DNA from 4 places in the Streptomyces sp. TRD_SC_5 genome. Region 1 is predicted to be linked to each of the others. Evidence: riboswitches for the same ligand, from Rfam matches in the RefSeq annotation. Region 1 holds a riboswitch; each other region holds the start of a gene.
The links. A riboswitch is a leader RNA that binds a small molecule or an ion and turns the genes downstream of it on or off. The one in region 1 is predicted to bind cyclic di-AMP.

Region 1 (4,641 bases):
TCGCGCTGCCGCTGCTCGGCCTGGCGTTCGCGATGGGCATGCACGCCCTGTGGAACGGGTCGTCGGTCTTCGGGGGGTACGGCTTCTACCTCGTGTACGCCGTCTTCATGGTCCCCGCCTTCGCGCTGCTGACCTGGCTGGTGGTCTGGACGCGCCAGCGCGAGCTGCGCACGATAGCCGCCGAACTGCCCGCCTATGCCGCCGCCGGCTGGCTGCGGCCCGACGAGCCGCTCGCGCTCTCCTCGATGCGGGCCCGCTCGCTGGCCCGGGGCGCGGCGGCTCGTGCCGGTGGCGGCCGGGCGGCGGCCTTGGCCGTCGCCGAGTACGAAGCCTTCGCCACGTCCCTGGCCTTCCTGCGCCACCGCGCCCACCGCGGCGCACTCGGCCCGGACTTCGCGGCCCGCGAGCAGGAGCTGCTGCACCACCTGTGGCAGCGCAGGGAGGTGGCCGGGCCGGCCCTGGAGTACGCGGCACGGGCCACGGGCCGGGTGCGGCCCCCGTCGCCGTGGCCGCCGCAACCGCCTTGGCAGTCGTACGGGTACGGGCCTCCCCCGCACCAGGACTACGCCGCGTACAACCCGTACCGGCAGCAATAGCCGCCGTACGACGCATACACAGACCGGCAGCCCTGGGCGCGGGGGGCGTGCGCCAAGACTGCCGGGGACTGTGGGAGAAATCGTCAGGTCGTCAGACGGAGAGGCCCTTACCGCGCAGCCACGCCGCGGGGTCGACCCCGGCACCGTCGGGCGTGTGCACTTCGAGGTGCAGGTGCGGCCCGGTCACGTTGCCGGTGGCGCCCACGTTGCCGATGACGTCGCCCGTACCGACTTCGCCGGACGTGACGGTCATCGAGGAGAGGTGGCAGTACCAGACCTCAGTACCGTCCGCGAGCTCCAGGACGATGCGGTAGCCGTACGAACCCGACCAGCCCGCGGACTTGATCGTGCCGCCGTGCACGGCCTTGACCGGCGTGCCCGTCGGTGCGGCGAAGTCGAGACCGGTGTGCTGGCCGGAGGACCACATCGAGCCGGACTGCCCGTAGGTGGAGGTGAGCGTGTACGAAGAGGTGGGCAGCGAGAAGCTGGCGGCCAGCTTGGCGAGCCGCTCCTCCTCGGCCTTGCGCTTGGCCTCTTCCGCCGCCTGGCGCCTCTTCTCCTCGGCTTCGCGCTTCTCCTCGGCGACCTTCGCCTCAGCCGCGCTCTGCTGCTTCTTCGCGTCGGCGGCGGCCTGCTCGGCCGCCTCCTTCTCGGCGGCCAGCTTCACCTCGGCGTCGGCGGCGGCCTGCTGCTGCTCGGCCTGCTGGAGGATGCGGGCGCGCAGGGCCTCGCCCGCGTCGGTGGTGCCCTGCTGCGCGTCGGCGGTGGTGATGCCCGCGGTGGTGAGCGGGGCGGCGGCCATGATCGCTTCGCCGGAACCGGAACCGGATTCCGCGTCGTCGGACATCAAAGAGCCGACACCGGGTAGTGACTTGGCGTCGGGAAGTGAGTCCGCTATCGCGTCGGGAAGGGAGATCGAGATGGCCGGCTTGTCCTGCGCGGTGGCGATGCCGCCCGCGCCGACCGCGGCGATGACGCCGACGCCCAGAACGGTGGAGCTGCGGCCGAGACCGCCGCGCTGCTTTGCGACGCGGTGACGACCGCGTACGGGCCGGACGGATTCCTCAGTCGGATTCCACTCCTCCCAGGTCCCCTCCCCGCCGACGGGATTCCCGGTGTCGCTGGGTGCCCCGTAAGGGGGCAGGGTGGCTTCGGGGGCAGGCCTGTTGGACGCCACGGAGGCGTGCTCCTTTCCTTCCTTCTCGCCTACCGGGTTAGCTGACGGGTTCGGAGCAGGAAGGTCTCCTACGGGCCTCTCCGTGGGTACGAAGCGGCCCGATTCACCCCAAGGAACGTGGTTCCCCGGTTCCCTTGCGGAATTCGGCGCGTGCGCACGGTGCCGTCTCTTGCGACGACTGGGACGACCGCGCTGCGTTATCGAACGTTAATAGACACGGGCTCCGGTTTCCAAGCCGTTCCAACTGATCGTTAAGGACCTTGGCCTGGACTAATCAGGACACAAGCGGCCACAGTCGGACGAGTTGACCACCCCTCAGAAAACATCCGCACCATGACGGTTCGTCAATTGTTATGCGCAGGGGTGTCCCGCGATTACCCAGCGTCGCCGCCCCGGTCGCAGGGCTAACTTCAGCCCCATGGTTGTCAACAGCACGCAATCGGTGGCCGATCGCTACCGCGAGTTCTCCGAGCAGCAGGCGCGCGGCACCTCCCCCGCCTACGCCGAACTCACCGCCCGCATCAGCGAGGACCAGGACCTCTGCGCCCTCATCGCCGCCCTGCCCCCCGGCAACAAGCAGCAGCCCAATCTCCTCCTCGCCGCCGTCCGCCACCTGGGCGGCCCCTACGAGCAGTGGGCGCCCTTCCGCGACTGGACCCTGGCCCACTGGGACGACGTACGCACCGTCATGCTGGCCCGCTTCACCCAGACCAACGAGCCCGCGCGCTGCGCCACCCTACTGCCCCTCCTCGCCACGCTCCCCCAGCCGCTCGCCCTCATCGAGGTCGGCGCCTCCGCGGGCCTGTGCCTCCACCCCGACCGCTACGCCTACCGCTACGACGACGGCCCCGTCCTCGGCACCTCGCCCGTCACCTTCGACTGCCGTACGGACGGTCCCACGCCCCTGCCCACCGCGCTCCCGGACATCGCGTGGCGCGCCGGCATCGACCTCAACCCCCTCGACCCCACCGACGAGGACGACGTCCGCTGGCTCCAGTCACTGATCTGGCCCGGCCGCGCGGAGCGCCCGCGTCAGCAGCTCGCCGCCATCGAGGCCGTACGTACGGCGCCCAGCCACCGCATCGTCCGCGGCGACCTCGTCGACGAACTCCCGGCGCTGGCGGCCGAGGCCCCGGCGGACGCGACCCTGGTCGTCTTCCACACCGCCGTACTGATGTACCTGCCGCTCGCCCGCCGCGAGGAGTTCGCCGCGCTCGTACGTGACTTGCCCGGCCACTGGATCTCCAACGAGCACCACACCGTGCTGCCCTGGCTCGACGCCCCGGCCCCCGACGACGAGCACCTGCTCACCCTCGCCCTCGACGAGCGCGCGGTCGCCTTCACGGCCCCGCACGGCCAGAGCCTGCACTGGTTCGGCCGTCAGGCAGGTCCAGCCGCCTGACGAGACCCACGGTCCTGCGGCGGTCCTGCTGGCCCTCGGCGGGCCGCCCGACCGCCAGCAGGGCCATGTCGTCCGTGGCGGCTCCGGCCGTGTGCAGCCGTACGTCGTCGGTGAGCGCGTCCAGCAGCGCCTCGGGCCCCGGGAAGATCCGCCCGCGCAGCCGCGCGGCCGGATCGTAGAAGACACCCGCGGCATTCCTGGCCTCGGACAGACCGTCCGTGTAGAGCAGCAGCGTGGCGCCCGGCGGGAACGCGTAGTCCTGCGCCCGGTCCGGCCAGGCCGCCAGCTCACCCATCCCCAGGGGCAGCGCGGCCACGGCCGGCACGATCTCCGCGACATCCCCGTCGGCGTACAGCAGCAGCGGCTCCGGATGCCCGCGGTTGACCAGCCTCACGATGCCCTCACCGCGCGGGATCTCGCCCAGTACGGCCGTCGTGAAGCCCTCGAAGGCATCCAGCCCGTCACGCCGCGCGCCCTCCCGCTTGAGCGCCCGCTCCAGCCGCTGTGCGACACCCTCGAGCGTGCGCTCCTGCTCGGCGGCCTCCCGGAACGCCCCGACGACGACGGCCACCGCCTCCACCGCGTCGAGCCCCTTCCCGCGTACGTCGCCGACCACCAGCCGCACCCCGGACGGCGTGTCCTGTACGGCGAAGAGGTCCCCGCCGATGAAGGCGTCCGCCTGAGCGGCCTCGTACCGCGCGGCGATGTGCAGCCCGGCGATCCGGTCGGCGGGCACGGGGATCACGGCGCGCTGGGCCGCCTCGGCGATGGTGCGGGCGGAAGCAAGCTGCCGGCCGCTGCGGCGTACGACGCGGTTGATGACGAGCGCGAGGACGGCGACGGTGACGATGGTGATCAGCTCGGTCACGGACTCGACGTGCGTCGACGTGCGGTTGTAGAGATGCAGCCCGATGACAGCGGCGATCGCGATGCCGCCGGTCACCAGGGTGTTGAGGAGGGAGAAGAGCGGCGCGGCGATCAGCGGGGCGGCGGCGAAGAGCGGCGACGCGGTGAAGTGCGGCGGTGTGGTGACGTCGAACACGCAGCCGCCGGCGATCAGCAGCGCGGGCAGCGCCCGTACGAACCGCGAGGCCTTACCCGCATCGCGTCCGCCGCCCGCTCCGTCTTGCTTCCCCACCTGGGTCTCCCGCTTCGCCGCGCACCCGGCTGCGGACGGTACCGCGCCCAGCCCAGGCTGGCCGTAGCCGCGCCGGGCGGCCATCGGGGGTCGGCCGAACGGGGGACGGCGAATACGCGTGCACACATGACGAAGGCCCGGATCTCTTCCGAGATCCGGGCCTTCGTTTTCTTCTTCAGTAGCGGGGACAGGATTTGAACCTGCGACCTCTGGGTTATGAGCCCAGCGAGCTACCGAGCTGCTCCACCCCGCGTCGTTAAACCCAACTGTACGCCATCAGGGGACCACCCCCGACCACTCACGGCGTCACTCGGCGATCTCCGTCCGC
Region 2 (4,641 bases), 1.0 Mb from region 1:
GGATCATCTGGCCGTTGCCGATGTAGAGGCCCACATGGCTGATGCCGGAGTAGAAGAAGATCAGGTCCCCGGGGGCCAGCTCCGAGCGTGAGACGCGACGTCCGGCGTTGATCTGCGTGTACGTCGTACGCGGGAGCGAGACGCCCGCCGCCTTCCAGGCCGCCTGTGTCAGGCCCGAGCAGTCGAAGGCGGACGGCCCCGTGGCGCCCCAGACGTACGGCTTGCCGATTGCTCCGTACGCGAAGGAAACGGCCTGCCCCGCACGGGAGTTGGGCGCTGCCTGCGCCGGGCCGCCGCGTGGCGCCTCCCGGTCGGAGCGGCTGCCCCCGTCGGCTCGGCGGGCGGCCGCGGGCGAGGCTCCGTGGCCGTCCTGCTGTGCGTACTGTGCGCGCTGCTCCGCCGTGAGGCGGGACAGGAGGTTCTCGGCCGTGCCGATCTTGTCCTGGATCTTCGACTTGTGCTTGCGCAAGTCCTTCTGATGAGACTTGAGTTCGGCCAGCCGGTCGCCCGCCTCCTCCCTCAGCTGCGCGATCTCGCCGATCTGCTGCCGTAACCCGGACACCGCCGCGGCCTGCCGGTCGCCGGCGCGGTCGGCGATCGCGGCGCGTTCCAGGTACTGGTCCGGGTCGGAAGTCAGCGCGAGCTGCACCGCCGGGTCGACGGCGCCGGTGCGGTACTGCGCCGTGGCGAGCGAACCGAGCGCGTTGCGCGCCGTGTTGAGACGTCCCGTCCTGCGGGCTGCCTCGTCGCGCAGCTCGTTCAGCGACTCGTCGGCGCCCCTCGCCTTCTCCTTCACGCCGTTGTACTTCTCGGTGGCGATCTCCGCCTCGTGGTACAGCTGGTCGACCTTCGCCTTCACCTGAGCGGGGGTGAGGGCGGGCTCCGCGTGCCCGAGGCCGTCGAACGCGGTTGCGCTCGCCGCTCCGGCGAGCGCGAAGGTGACGGCGGTGCGGGCGGTATTGCCGGTGAGCGTGCGCTGCTTGGGCTTTCGGTGCGTGGCCACGAGGGCGTCCACGTCCTTCCGTCCTGTACGACGTCGTACGTCGCTGTACGTCGAGCCGCTCGCATCCGGCGGCGGCCCGCACAGGGGAACGGGCCGCCGCCGGACTCTCGGCGGGGTTTCCGACTGCCGTTCCGGGGAGGAGCGGCGGTGGGGAGTCGGTCACCTGGGGAAGGACGCTAAACCTGGGGGTCACGGGGAAGCGGCGGAATGACCGACAGTGCTCGAATTCGGCCTCTGCGTGAACGCGGTTGAGAAGCGAACTCGCCCCGGAAGCCAGCATTCCGCTCTTCCGCGACCGATACGTCGATGGCAGGGGAACCTGGCCGACCGGCCTGCTATGGCCAGAGCTAGGCTCCGGTTCATGGACGTACTCATCAATGTCTTCGTCGGTCTGCACATCATCGGCATCGCCTCGCTGCTCGGCGGCTTCCTGACCCAGATGAAGGCGATGGGCGCCGGCACCGCTCGCTTCAGCCCTGCGATGCTGCACGGCGCGCTGACCATGCTGGTCACGGGCGTGGCGCTGGTGGGCCTCAACCAGGCCGACGACCAGACAGTGAACAACCTCAAGATCGGCATCAAGCTCGCGATCCTCGTGGTGATCCTCGGCCTTGTGTACGTCAAGCGCGATGAGGAGAAGGTCGAGAAGGCGCTCTTCGGGGCGGTCGGCGGACTGACCGTCGCCAATATCTTCATCGCGGTGCTCTGGTCCTGAGCCCGGCCGTTCCCGGCTCTCTCGGCGTTCCCCGGCGTTCTCGCCGCTCCCGCCGCTCCCGTATTTCCGGCTGGGCCCGTCGCGCCGCCGACCGTTCGATCGCGTCGGCGGGCCGTTCGCAGGCCGTCGCGGCTGCGGAGTGCAGTGTCGGTGAGGAGACGGTCGGGAGCGGTGGTCAGTTCCCCGTCGGGGGACGACAGTCACCCGAGTGGTTGGCCCCGCCCTCGACAGCAGCCGCTGAAGGCGGGATCGGCTTCTCATCGTCCTGTCCAACCGAAGGACAGGACGATGAGAGAAAAGGCCAACTCAAATGCGGCCCTGCAGCAGGCTGTACGTCCCCGGGTTATGCCGGGCGGACGCTGCCGTAGATCGGCATGTAGTAGATCGATTCCTCGCGGACGTACGCGCCGGGCTTCGGGGCGTGGATCATCTTGCCGCCGCCGATGTAGACGCCGACGTGGCTGATGTCGTCGTAGAAGAAGACGAGGTCGCCCGGCTTGAGGTTGTCGGTCGTGACGCGGGTGCCGACGTTCACCTGGTCCCAGGTGGTACGGGGGAGATCGACGCCGGCGGCCTTCCACGCGCCCTGGGTCAGACCGGAGCAGTCGTACGAGCTGGGGCCTGCCGCGCCCCAGACGTACGGCTTGCCGATCTGGGCGCGGGCGAAGGCCAGCACCTTCTCGGCCTTGGCGGCGTACGCGTCACTGGCGCCCGTGCCCGTGCCCGTACCGGGGGACGTGCCCGTGCCGGGGGGCGTTCCGGCGCCAGTGTCTGTGCCTGATCCCGTACCTGTGCCCGTGTCGCTCTCGTCCTGCTGCGCCTTCTCCTGCCCGCGCTCGCGCTCGCGCTTCGCCTCGGCTTCCGCCTCCGCCTTGGCCTCCGCCTTGGCCTTCGCCTCGGCCTTGCGGCGCGCCTCCGCCTCCCGCTTCTTCTCCAGTTCCGCCAGCCGCGCCTTCTCCTGCGCGGTCAGCCGCGACAGCAGCTCACGCGCCTCCGCGAGCTTCTTCTGCACGTCCTGCTTCGAGGACTTGAGGGAGGCCTGCGACTCGGTGAGGCTCTCCAGGCTCCGTGTCGCCTCGGCGCGCTTCTTCGACGCCGCCGCCTGCTGCCTCTCGAAGTCGGTGACGTCCGTCTTCTGGCGTTCCGTCATCCGGTCCATCAGCCGGTTCTGGTCGAAGTACGCCTGCGGGCTGTCCGCGAGGAGCAGCGCGGCGGTCGGGGTCACCGACCCCGACCGGTACTGCGCGGCCGCGTAATTGCCGAGCTTGCGCCGCGCCTCGTTCAGCTTCTCGGTGCGCTGGGCCACGGCGTCGAGCAGGCCGTCCACGGACTTCCGCTGCTGCTCGGTGGCTTCCTTGGCCAGGTTGTACTTCTGCGTGGCCGTGCCGGCCTGCCGGTAGAGGTCGTCGACCTTCTTCTGTACCTCTTCGACGGTCGGCTTGGGAGCCGTCGGCGCGGCGGGCGCCGCGCCCGCTGTCTGGGCGAGCAGGCCGACGGAGGCGAGGGCGGCTGTCGTGATACCCAGTGCGGGTGCGGTGGTGCGTACACGGGTAACCCGGGTACGCGGCTTGCGATGCGACGCCAAGGCCGGCATCTCCTTCCGTGGACCGCCTACCGGGTTAGCTGTCGGGTTCGGGCGGAGAAACGGAAGGTGCCCTACGGTCCGTGGGAATGCGGACCGATTCACCCCAGGTGGTGCGTGTGGGTCCCCGGTTCCGGACTGCCGTGCGGGCAGGCCGAATTCGGCGTGGGCTGCCCGCTCCGGCGCTGTTCGCCGGCTGGGGTACGAGCCGCCCGACTCGGCACGCTAGCCAAGAGTTGTGACCGCTGGGAAGCCCGATGTTCGATATGCCCGATACGTTTTCGTGACCTGGCCGAGTTCGTTCCGTTGCGCGGTACGCGGGCGCGGTGGTGAGGGTCGCAGTGGGTGCGCAAGGTCACACTCGTCGGGCTGCGAGTGCACTGACGTGCACCGGCGTGCGGGGCGCTGGCGGGGCGCGTGCGGGGCGCCGGCGGGGCGCGGGGATTCCTCCGTGCCGATCTCGGCGGGCCGGGAGAATCCGGGGCGGGCTGTCGGTGGTCCCGCCTAAGCTTGGTAGACGATGAGCAGCCTCTTTGACGACAGCTTCCTGGCCGACCTCCAGCACTCGGAGTACGCAAAGGACACAGCCCCGCCGCCCCCCGAGGACCACGCCCCGGAGGAGGTCCCGCACGACCTCTTCGGGGGAGCCTTCGACGTACCCCCGCCGGCCAGGGACTCGCACTACCGGGACGGTGCGCCGCGCCCCGTCGTGGACGCCGCCGCGCTGCTCGACGGGCTGAACGAAGAGCAGCGCGCCGCCGTCGTGCACGCCGGGTCGCCGCTGCTCATCGTGGCCGGCGCGGGCTCGGGCAAGACCCGCGTCCTGACCCACCGGATCGCGTATCTGCTGGCCAAGCGGGGTGTGCACCCCGGCCAGATCCTCGCGATCACCTTCACCAACAAGGCCGCGGGCGAGATGAAGGAGCGCGTGGAGCAGCTCGTCGGCCCGCGCGCCGGCCACATGTGGGTCTCCACCTTCCACAGCGCCTGCGTGCGCATCCTGCGCCGCGAGTCGAAGAAGCTCGGCTTCACGTCCTCGTTCTCGATCTACGACGCCGCCGACTCGAAGCGTCTGATGGCGCTCGTCTGCCGCGATCTGGACCTCGATCCGAAGCGCTTCCCGCCGAAGGCCTTCAGCGCCAAGGTCTCGAACCTGAAGAACGAGCTGATAGACGAAGAGACCTTCGCCGGCCAGGCCGCCGACGGCTTCGACAAGACGCTGGCGCAGGCGTACGCGATGTACCAGGCGCGGCTGCGCGAGGCCAACGCCCTGGACTTCGACGACATCATCATGACCACGGTGCACCTGCTCCAGGCGTTCCCGGACGTCGCCGAGCACTA
Region 3 (4,641 bases), 2.6 Mb from region 1:
CTGGTGAAGCAGGCGGTCGCCAACCGGTGATTTTGCCTCAGAGGCAAATTACTTGCCTCACGGGCAATCCCTCTGGCCCAATGGCGGCATGACATCCCGCCCCGAAGAGCCGCCCGCAGGAGCGCTGCCCCCGGTCGCCCCGCGACTGCGCGACCTGCGCCGGCACAGCGGCCTCACGCTGGAGGCGGCCGCCCGCCGCGCCGGGCTCTCGCCCGCGCACCTGTCCCGCCTGGAGACGGGACAGCGCCGGCCGTCGCTGCCGATGCTGCTCGCGCTGGCCCGTGTCTACGGTACGACGGTGTCCGCGCTCCTCGGCGAGACCCCGGGCGACCGGGACGCCGTACTGCGCGCGGACGAGAGCGAGGCACGGGAGGCCGACGGCTGGACGTACCACCGGGCGGGCGGCTCGGGGCGCGCCATGCAGGCGCTGCGGGTGCATGTCCCCTACGGCGCTCAAGGGGACCTGGTGCGCGTCCATCCGGGCGAGGAGTGGCTGTACGTCCTGTCGGGGCGGCTGCGACTGGTGCTCGGCGAGAGCGTCCACCGCCTCGATGCCGGGGGCAGCGCGCATTTCGACTCGCTGACCCCGCACCGCATCGCGGCCGCCGGCCCGGCCGGGGCCGACCTGCTGTTCGTTCCCACCTTGCTGCAGAGCGCCACCGGCGGCCTGTGCCTGCCCCAGGAGACCTGACATGCCGCAGCCCGAAGAGAAGACCACCGTTCGCCGCTTCGCGGAGGACAAGATCCCCAGGGGCCTGGCGGTCCGCGTCTTCGTGTACGTCGTCGCGGGCCACCTCTTCGCGGCCTTCGTCTACCTGCTCTTCACGCTCGGCGGCCAGCGCTGATCTTGCGGCCGACGCCGGTACTCGCGGCCGACACCGGTACTCGATGTGATCAGCTCTTGTCGAGCAGGCGCGTCCGCAGCCGCTCCCGGGTCTCCGGAGTGATGCCCAGCCCCTCCGCGAGGTAGCGGTCGGTGGTGCCCCAGATCTCCTCGATCGTCTCGAAGGCGGCGTTCAGATACTCCGCGCGGGCCTCGAAAAGCGGGCTGAGCAGCTCCATGACCTCGGGTGACATCCCGGCCGACGAGTTGTCGCTGCGGCGCACCTTGTAGCGGCGGTGCGGGTCGTTCGACTTCAGGTAGTCGGCCTCGATGGCCTCGCGCTCCACGCCGACCGCCAGCAGGGCCACCGCTATGGACAGGCCCGCCCGGTCCTTGCCCGCCGCGCAGTGCATGAGCGCGGGGACGGCTTCCTCGGCGAGAGCGTGCAGCACCTGGCTGTGCTCGGCCGTACGCTCCTTGATGATCACGCGGTACGTCGCCGACATCCGGTCCGCGGCCTTGCCGTCCGAGAGGATCTCGCGCAGCTCGTCGAGGTTCCCGTCGCGGACCATCTTCCAGAACACGGCGCCGTCGGCCGGGTCCGTCAATGGCAGGTTGACATTGCGCACCCCCGGCAGCTCGATGTCCGGGCCTTCCAGTTGCTGGTCCGCCTCGTTGCGGAAGTCGAAGATCGTGTGGAGGCCCAGCGAACCCAGGAACGCCGCGTCGGCGGCGGTGGCGTGCGCCAGGTGACCGCTGCGGAAGAGGACTCCGTGCCGTACCCGCCGCCCGTCCACCGTCGGCAGGCCGCCCACATCACGGAAGTTGCGCACGGCGGCAAGCTCGGGCTCCTGCTCGGGCTCTGTCGACGGGACCTGCGGCAGCTGCTGTGTCACGTGGGCTCCTGAAGTCTGCCGTCGGCGCTGCTCGCCGACTTCGGCGCGTTTCGACGATACGACATGGGTTCGTTGGGCAACCATCTCGGCCGACCCGGCGCGGCCTGTCGTGGAGTCGCCTGCTCTTACCGCTACAGGATGGGGCGTAAGTGATTGTTCGGGTGAAACGGACTATGTCCTGCTAACTCCCCTTGTAGGTACGGGAAATGGTGAGACCGCTGGTGAGCAGGATCATATTCGTGACGGTGCGTGGCGAAGCGCCGTGGGTAAATACCAGTTCACAGGCGGGGCCCAAAGATCCGTAATCCACAGAGGGTGACGGGAATTGCGTCATGAATTCTTGTGGGGCGACGGCGGAGTGAATGGACTGGCTTGTACGGGGGAGCCGCGTCGGCTTACGGTCACCGTCAATCCGGGTGGACCGCCGAATCCTGCCACCTCCCGGAATCCGCACCCACACTCACTCACGCGTGGCAGGAGCGGGGGACCCAGGTAAGTACGCCGGTCATCCGGATGTTCCACGTCCGGACCGGCTTTGGGGTTAAGTCGCGCAACAGCGCGGCCGGGCATCTCCAGCCCGAACCCGACAGCTCACCTCGTAGGCGCCGGAGAGGAATGTTCCATGCCCGCAAAGGGTAAGCACCGCCGCCCGAGGTCCAACTCGCTCACGCGCGGATTCGCCGCCGCCGGAACGGGCGGGGCAGTACTCGCACTTCCCCTCATCGCCGCCACCGGCGCGAACGCCGCGGAGAAGGCGGCCCCGGCTGCCGCGTCCGCCGGCCAGGCCGCCGCTTCGGACGTTGCCAAGAAGGCGACGCCCAAGAAGAAGACCAGCACCAAGACCTACGCCGTGGTCGCCGGCGACTACCTGTCCAAGATCGCCGACGAGCAGGACGTGCGCGGCGGCTGGCAGAAGCTGTACGACGACAACCGTGAGGTTGTCGGCGGCAACCCCTCGCTGATCCTGCCCGGCATGAAGCTGACCATCGGCGCGAAGGCGGCGGCGCCCGCGAAGGCCGCACCCGCGAAGCCGGCGCAGCCGGCGGCCAAGGCGCCCGCGCCCGCCGCCCCGAAGGCCGAGCCCAAGGCCGAGGTCAAGGCCGAGGTCGAGAAGCCCGCCCCCGCCGCCGCGCAGAGCACCGGATCCGGCTTCACCGCCCCGGTCTCCGCGGGCGTCACCACCCCGTACCGCGCCGCCGGCGGCAGCTGGTCCAGCGGCTACCACACGGGCGTCGACTTCTCCGCGTCCAGCGGTACCCCGGTCAAGGCGGTCGGCTCCGGCACCGTCGTCTCCGCGGGCTGGAGCGGGTCGTACGGCAACGAGGTCGTCATCAAGCACGACGACGGCCGGTACTCGCAGTACGCCCACCTGTCCTCGCTGTCCGTCTCCTCCGGCCAGAGCGTCGGCGGCGGCACCCAGATAGGCCTCTCCGGCAGCACGGGCAACTCCACCGGCCCGCACCTGCACTTCGAAATCCGCACCGGCCCGAGCTACGGCTCGGACGTCGACCCGCTGGCCTACCTGCGCGGCCACGGCGTCACTGTCTGATCCGTCTGGTCGGTCAGGTCCGCCTGGTCCGTCTGGTCCGTCCTGAACGACGCTCCCGTACGCCCCCTTTTGCTGCCACGCCCGGCGGCAAAAGGGGGCGTACGTGCGTTTCGGGTCTATTCCGGATTGGGTGAATCTTGACCGGTGTCATATGTCACGCCGCGTCAACCCCTCCCTACGGTGGCGTAGGTCACTCGCTCCAGTGAAGGATGTGCCGACGTGGCAGACGATTCGAGATCATTCAGTACAGGCACCATCGGGTCGTACGCGGCGATCGGCGACAGCTTCACCGAAGGCGTCGGAGATCCCGGACCCGACGGTGCGTTCATCGGCTGGGCCGACCGGCTCGCCGTACTCCTCGACGACCGCGTCCCCGAGCACACGTTCCGCTACGCCAACCTCGCCGTACGCGGCCGCCTCCTCGACCAGATCGTGGCCGAGCAACTCCCGCGCGCGAAGGAACTGGCCCCCGATCTGGTGAGCTTCTGCGCCGGCGGCAACGACATCCTCCGGCCCGGCAGCGACCCCGACGACGTCGCCGAGCGCTTCGAGCGGGCCGTCGCGGACCTCACCAACGCGGTGGGCACCGTCATGGTGACCACCGGCTTCGACACGCGCGGCATTCCCGTACTGCGCCATCTGCGGGGCAAGATCGCGACGTACACCGCTCACGTACGGGCGGTCGCCGACCGGTACGACTGCCCGGTGCTCGACCTGTGGTCGCTCAAGTCCGTCCAGGACAGGCGCGCCTGGGACGGCGACCGGCTCCACCTCTCGCCCGAGGGCCATACCCGGGTCGCGCTGCGCGCCGCACAGGTGCTCGGGCTCGGTGTACCGGCCGATCCGGACCAGGCGTGGCCGCCGATGGCGCCGCGCGGCTCGCTGGAGATGCGCCGGGACAACATCCAGTGGGCGCGCGAGTATCTGGTGCCGTGGATCGGGCGGCGGCTGCGTGGGGAGTCGTCAGGTGATCACATCGAGGCGAAGAGGCCCGATCTGCTGCCCTTGTGAGAGGGGGACGGGAACGCGGGGCGTGCGGGGTATGCGCTCCAGGATGCCGCCCGCGAACACGTCGTACAGCGGCAGCGTCTCCAGGTGGACGTAGCCGATGTGGCAGTCGCAGGCGGCGAGCGGGCAGGCGCGCGGGCGCAGTGCCCGGCGGTACGAACCGTCGTAGAGGTTGCCGAGTTCGGCGGGTACGAAGTGGCAGCGGCGCACCGTGCCTTCGCCGTCCACCGAGATCACCGATTCGCCGGTCCGGCACGGGAGGCCGGCGGAACGGTGCGGGTGGCGGCTGTACGGGAAGAGGGGGTCCAGGGCCGTCCACCGGCCGGCTTCCTCGTCCGTATAGGTGCGGCCCTCTGCCGCGTTGA
Region 4 (4,641 bases), 1.7 Mb from region 1:
ATACAGTGGCAGGACTTCTCCATATCGCGATCGAAGGGACGTACATGCCCATGGGTCACACGGCCACAGCGCAGGCCGGTTCCGGCGGCCTGACAGCGACTGAGCACCGGCTGGCCAACGGCCTGCGCGTGGTGCTCTCCGAGGACCACCTGACCCCGGTCGCCGCGGTCTGCCTCTGGTACGACGTAGGTTCGCGCCACGAGGTCAAGGGCCGTACGGGCCTTGCTCACCTTTTCGAGCACCTGATGTTCCAGGGCTCGGCTCAGGTCAAGGGCAACGGTCACTTCGAGCTGGTGCAGGGTGCGGGCGGTTCGCTCAACGGCACGACCAGCTTCGAGCGCACCAACTACTTCGAGACGATGCCCGCCCACCAGGTGGAGCTGGCTCTGTGGCTGGAAGCCGACCGGATGGGCTCGCTGCTCTCCGCGCTCGACGAGGAGTCCATGGAGAACCAGCGCGACGTCGTCAAGAACGAGCGCCGCCAGCGGTACGACAACGTCCCGTACGGTACCGCGTTCGAGAAGCTGACCGCCCTCTCCTACCCGGAGGGCCACCCGTACCACCACACGCCGATCGGCTCGATGGCCGACCTGGACGCCGCGACCCTCGAAGACGCGCGTGCCTTCTTCCGTACGTACTACGCGCCGAACAACGCGGTGATCTCGGTCGTCGGCGACATCGACCCGGAGCAGACGCTCGCCTGGATCGAGAAGTACTTCGGCTCCATCCCGTCCCACGACGGCAAGCAGCCGCCGCGCGACGGCACACTGCCCGACATCATCGGCCAGGAGCTGCGCGAGGAGATCCGCGAAGAGGTCCCGGCCCGCGCGCTGATGGCCGCCTACCGGCTGCCGCACGACGGCACCCGCGAGGCCGACGCCGCCGACCTGGCACTCACCGTCCTCGGCGGCGGCGAGTCCTCCCGGCTGCACAACCGCCTGGTCCGCCGCGACCGTACGGCCGTCGCCGCCGGCTTCGGGCTGCTGCGCCTGTCCGGCGCGCCCTCGCTCGGCTGGCTGGACGTCAAGACGTCGGCCGGCGTCGAGGTGCCCGACATCGAGCGCGCCGTCGACGAGGAGCTGGCCCGCTTCGCCGCCGAGGGCCCGACGCCCGAGGAGATGGAGCGCGCGCAGGCCCAGTTGGAGCGCGAGTGGCTCGACCGGCTCGGTACGGTCGCGGGCCGCGCCGACGAACTGTGCCGGTACGCCGTCCTGTTCGGCGACCCCCAGCTCGCGCTGACCGCCGTCGGGCGCGTCCTGGAGATCACGGCGGAGGAGGTCCAGGCGGCCGCCAAGGCCCGCCTGCGCCCGGACAACCGCGCGGTCCTGGTGTACGAGCCGACCCACGCGGCCGGCGAAGCCGACGCCGACGACACCACCGCTGCCGCCGGTGAGACCGCGACGCAGGAAGGGACGGACAAGTGACCGACACCGCAGCCGTGAACATGAAGTTCCACCCGCAGCCGCAGGGCGGTACCCCCACGCCGTGGGCCTTCCCCGCCCCCGAGCGCGGCTCCCTGCCCAACGGCCTGACCGTACTGCGCTGCCACCGCCCCGGCCAGCAGGTGGTGGCCGTCGAGGTCTTCCTCGCCGCCCCCCTGGAGGCCGAGCCGGCCGGCCTCGACGGCGTGGCCACGATCATGGCGCGGGCCTTCTCCGAGGGCACCGACAAGCACTCCGCCGAGGAGTTCGCCGCCGAGCTGGAGCGCTGCGGCGCCACACTCGACGCGTACGCCGACCATCCGGGCGTCCGGGTCTCCCTGGAAGTCCCCGTCTCCCGGCTGCCCAAGGCGCTCGGCCTGCTCGCCGACGCGCTGCGCGCCCCCGCCTTCGCGGAGAGCGAGATCGAGCGCCTGGTGGCCAACCGGCTCGACGAGATCCCGCACGAGACGGCCAACCCGTCCCGCCGCGCGGCCAAGCAGCTCTCCAAGGAGCTCTTCCCGGCCACCTCGCGCATGTCGCGTCCGCGCCAGGGCACCGAGGAGACGGTGGGGCAGATCGACTCCGGCGCCGTGCGGGGCTTCTACGCGGCGCACGTGCGCCCCGCGACCGCCACCGCCGTGGTCGTCGGCGACCTCGAGGGAACGGACCTGGACGCGATCCTGGCCGACACCCTGGGCGCGTGGAAGGGCGACACCGCCGAACCCCGCCCCGTACCGCCGGTGACCGCCGACGACACGGGCCGTGTGGTCATCGTGGACCGTCCCGGCGCGGTCCAGACGCAGCTGCTCATCGGCCGGATCGGACCCGACCGGCACGACAGCGTCTGGCCGGCCCAGGTCCTCGGCACCTACTGCCTGGGCGGCACGCTCACCTCCCGCCTCGACCGCGTCCTGCGCGAGGAGAAGGGGTACACGTACGGCGTGCGCGCCTTCGGCCAGGTGCTGCGCTCCGCCGCCGACGGGTCGGGCGCGTCGATGCTGGCGATCAGCGGCTCGGTGGACACGGAGTCCACGGGCCCGGCGCTCGAAGACCTCTGGAAGGTGCTGCGCACCCTCGCGGCCGAGGGCCTCACGGACGCCGAGCGGGATGTCGCCGTACAGAACCTGGTGGGTGTCGCGCCGCTCAAGTACGAGACGGCCGCGGCCGTCGCCGGCACGCTCGCCGATCAGGTCGAGCAGCACCTGCCGGACGACTTCCAGGCCCGGATGTACGCCCGCCTCGCGGAGACGGGCACCGTGGAGGCCACCGCGGCGGCCGTCAGCGCCTTCCCCGAGGACCACCTGGTCACGGTGCTCGTCGGGGACGCGTCGCAGATCGAGGAGCCCGTGAGGGCGCTGGGCATCGGTGACGTGACGGTGGTCAGCGGCTGACCTGCCGGAGCCAGACGCACAACTCATCCCAAAGCGGTGGATAGAGGGGCCCCGGAAGCCGAAAGGCTGCCGGGGTCCTTCTCTTATGTCCGTTTTGTTGTGGAGGTTGCCTGTCTGGCCTGTGGGGTGCGTTACAAAACGCCCTGTCTGTTTGGTGATTAAAAGATGTCCCGTTTAGCGTCTGTCCGGCTGTCCGTCAGCAGTGAGCCGCATCCGCGGCACCGGACAGTCATCGCCGAGTCCCCGTCAGGCGCGAGCCTGGGGAGCCGGGGACCCAATCAGTCCCTGGGGTGAATCGGACGTCCTTCGTGCGCACGTGCGACAGGGGTCCGTAGGAGACCTTCCTGCTCCGAACCCGTCAGCTAACCCGGTAGGCGAGAAGGAAGGAAAGGATCAGCCACTCCATGGCGTTCACCCGTGCCACCGGGAAGCACCGTCGTCCCAGCCGTCTGACGCGCAAGAGCGCGAACATGGCGGGCGTCGCAGCCCTCGCGACCACCGGCGTCATCGGAGGCCTGGCCTCTCCGGCCCTCGCCGCCGAAACGGCCGTTGCCGCCGAGGACACCGGCCTCACCCAGGCCATCGTCATCGGCGACTCCCTCGCCGACCAGATCGCCGCCCAGGCCGAGGCGCAGCAGCACGCCGCCGACAAGGCGGAGGCCGAGCGCAAGGCCGAGGCGAAGCGCAAGGCGGAAGCGAAGCGCAAGGCGGAGGCCAAGGCCAAGGCGGAGGCCGAGGCGGAGGCCGAGGCGCGGGCCAGGAAGGAGCGCGAGGAGCGCGCGGCCAAGGAGCGCGCCGCCCGCGAGGCGGAGCGCAAGCGCCTCAACGGCTACACCCTTCCCGTCGCCGGCTCCGCCGTGACCACCGGCTACAAGACCGGCGGCAACCTCTGGTCCTCCGGCAGCCACTCCGGCGTCGACTTCCGCGCCGCGTCCGGCAGTTCCGTCGTCTCCGTCGGTGCGGGCACCGTCGTCGAGGCCGGCTGGGGCGGGGCGTACGGCAACAACATCGTCATCCGGATGAACGACGGCACGTACACGCAGTACGGCCACCTGTCGTCCCTCGGCGTCTCGGTCGGCCAGTCCGTCGCGTCGGGCCAGCAGATAGGCATCTCGGGCTCGACCGGCAACTCGACCGGGCCGCACCTGCACTTCGAGGCGCGCACGTCCCCCGAGTACGGCTCCGACATGGACCCGGTCGCGTACCTGCGCGCGCACGGCGTGAACGTCTGACGGACAGTCGTACGGAAGGCCCCGGTTTCCCCGCCGGGGCCTTCCGCATGTCCAAAAGCCGTCCATTGATTCCGGCCTCCCGTCGGAAATCGCGGAATGCTGCAATAGAGTCACCGAACAAGCGTCGGTCGACCGCGTTTCGCGGGGATTAAGGCGGAGGTCCGGTCATGCGCATTCCCGCGCAATCGGTATGCACAGCAATCCGTGACGACATCGTTTCCGGTGTCTTCGCGCGGGGCAGCAGGCTCACCGAAGAGCTGCTGGCACGCCGTTACGGTGTCTCGCGTGTCCCGGTGCGCGAGGCGCTGCGCACGCTGGAGTCCGAGGGATTCGTCACCACCCGCCGGCACGCGGGCGCCTGCGTGGCCGAGCCCACCGAGCAGGAGGCCGCCGACCTGCTGGAGGTACGGACGCTGCTCGAGCCGCTGAGCGCGGCCCGCGCCGCCCAGCGGCGCAACGAGGCCCATCTCAAGGTGCTGCGGGGCCTGGTGAGGCTCGGCCAGGAGCGGGCCCGCAGGGGCGAGGGTGAGGATCTGCGCTCGCTGGGCAGCTGGTTCCACGAGACGCTCGTGCAGGCCTCGGGCAGTCCTGGGCTCA

Region 2: another riboswitch for cyclic di-AMP. It lies ahead of AC1P0E_RS13000 (C40 family peptidase); the one in region 1 lies ahead of AC1P0E_RS18125 (M23 family metallopeptidase).
Region 3: another riboswitch for cyclic di-AMP. It lies ahead of AC1P0E_RS29465 (M23 family metallopeptidase); the one in region 1 lies ahead of AC1P0E_RS18125 (M23 family metallopeptidase).
Region 4: another riboswitch for cyclic di-AMP. It lies ahead of AC1P0E_RS25770 (M23 family metallopeptidase); the one in region 1 lies ahead of AC1P0E_RS18125 (M23 family metallopeptidase).

What each region holds. Positions count from the first base shown of each region.
Region 1 is NZ_JBWZZS010000001.1:3,882,316-3,886,956, reverse strand. It holds gene AC1P0E_RS18130 (PrsW family intramembrane metalloprotease) at 1-596, shown strand, start outside; gene AC1P0E_RS18125 (M23 family metallopeptidase) at 688-1,773, opposite strand; cyclic di-AMP (ydaO/yuaA leader) riboswitch at 1,785-1,932, opposite strand; gene AC1P0E_RS18120 (DUF2332 domain-containing protein) at 2,192-3,175, shown strand; gene AC1P0E_RS18115 (PP2C family protein-serine/threonine phosphatase) at 3,114-4,313, opposite strand; tRNA gene AC1P0E_RS18110 (tRNA-Met) at 4,493-4,566, opposite strand; gene AC1P0E_RS18105 (DUF5988 family protein) at 4,620-4,641, opposite strand, start outside.
Region 2 is NZ_JBWZZS010000001.1:2,833,789-2,838,429, reverse strand. It holds gene AC1P0E_RS13010 (C40 family peptidase) at 1-1,015, opposite strand, end outside; gene AC1P0E_RS13005 (hypothetical protein) at 1,365-1,718, shown strand; gene AC1P0E_RS13000 (C40 family peptidase) at 2,062-3,303, opposite strand; cyclic di-AMP (ydaO/yuaA leader) riboswitch at 3,311-3,476, opposite strand; gene pcrA (DNA helicase PcrA) at 3,821-4,641, shown strand, end outside.
Region 3 is NZ_JBWZZS010000001.1:6,439,832-6,444,472, forward strand. It holds gene AC1P0E_RS29445 (aspartate aminotransferase family protein) at 1-30, shown strand, start outside; gene AC1P0E_RS29450 (helix-turn-helix domain-containing protein) at 89-691, shown strand; gene AC1P0E_RS29455 (DUF6126 family protein) at 693-845, shown strand; gene AC1P0E_RS29460 (tyrosine-protein phosphatase) at 895-1,719, opposite strand; cyclic di-AMP (ydaO/yuaA leader) riboswitch at 2,167-2,339, shown strand; gene AC1P0E_RS29465 (M23 family metallopeptidase) at 2,342-3,268, shown strand; gene AC1P0E_RS29470 (SGNH/GDSL hydrolase family protein) at 3,488-4,279, shown strand; gene AC1P0E_RS29475 (STM4011 family radical SAM protein) at 4,232-4,641, opposite strand, start outside.
Region 4 is NZ_JBWZZS010000001.1:5,608,427-5,613,067, forward strand. It holds gene AC1P0E_RS25760 (M16 family metallopeptidase) at 45-1,424, shown strand; gene AC1P0E_RS25765 (M16 family metallopeptidase) at 1,445-2,812, shown strand; cyclic di-AMP (ydaO/yuaA leader) riboswitch at 3,036-3,204, shown strand; gene AC1P0E_RS25770 (M23 family metallopeptidase) at 3,217-4,044, shown strand; gene AC1P0E_RS25775 (GntR family transcriptional regulator) at 4,212-4,641, shown strand, end outside.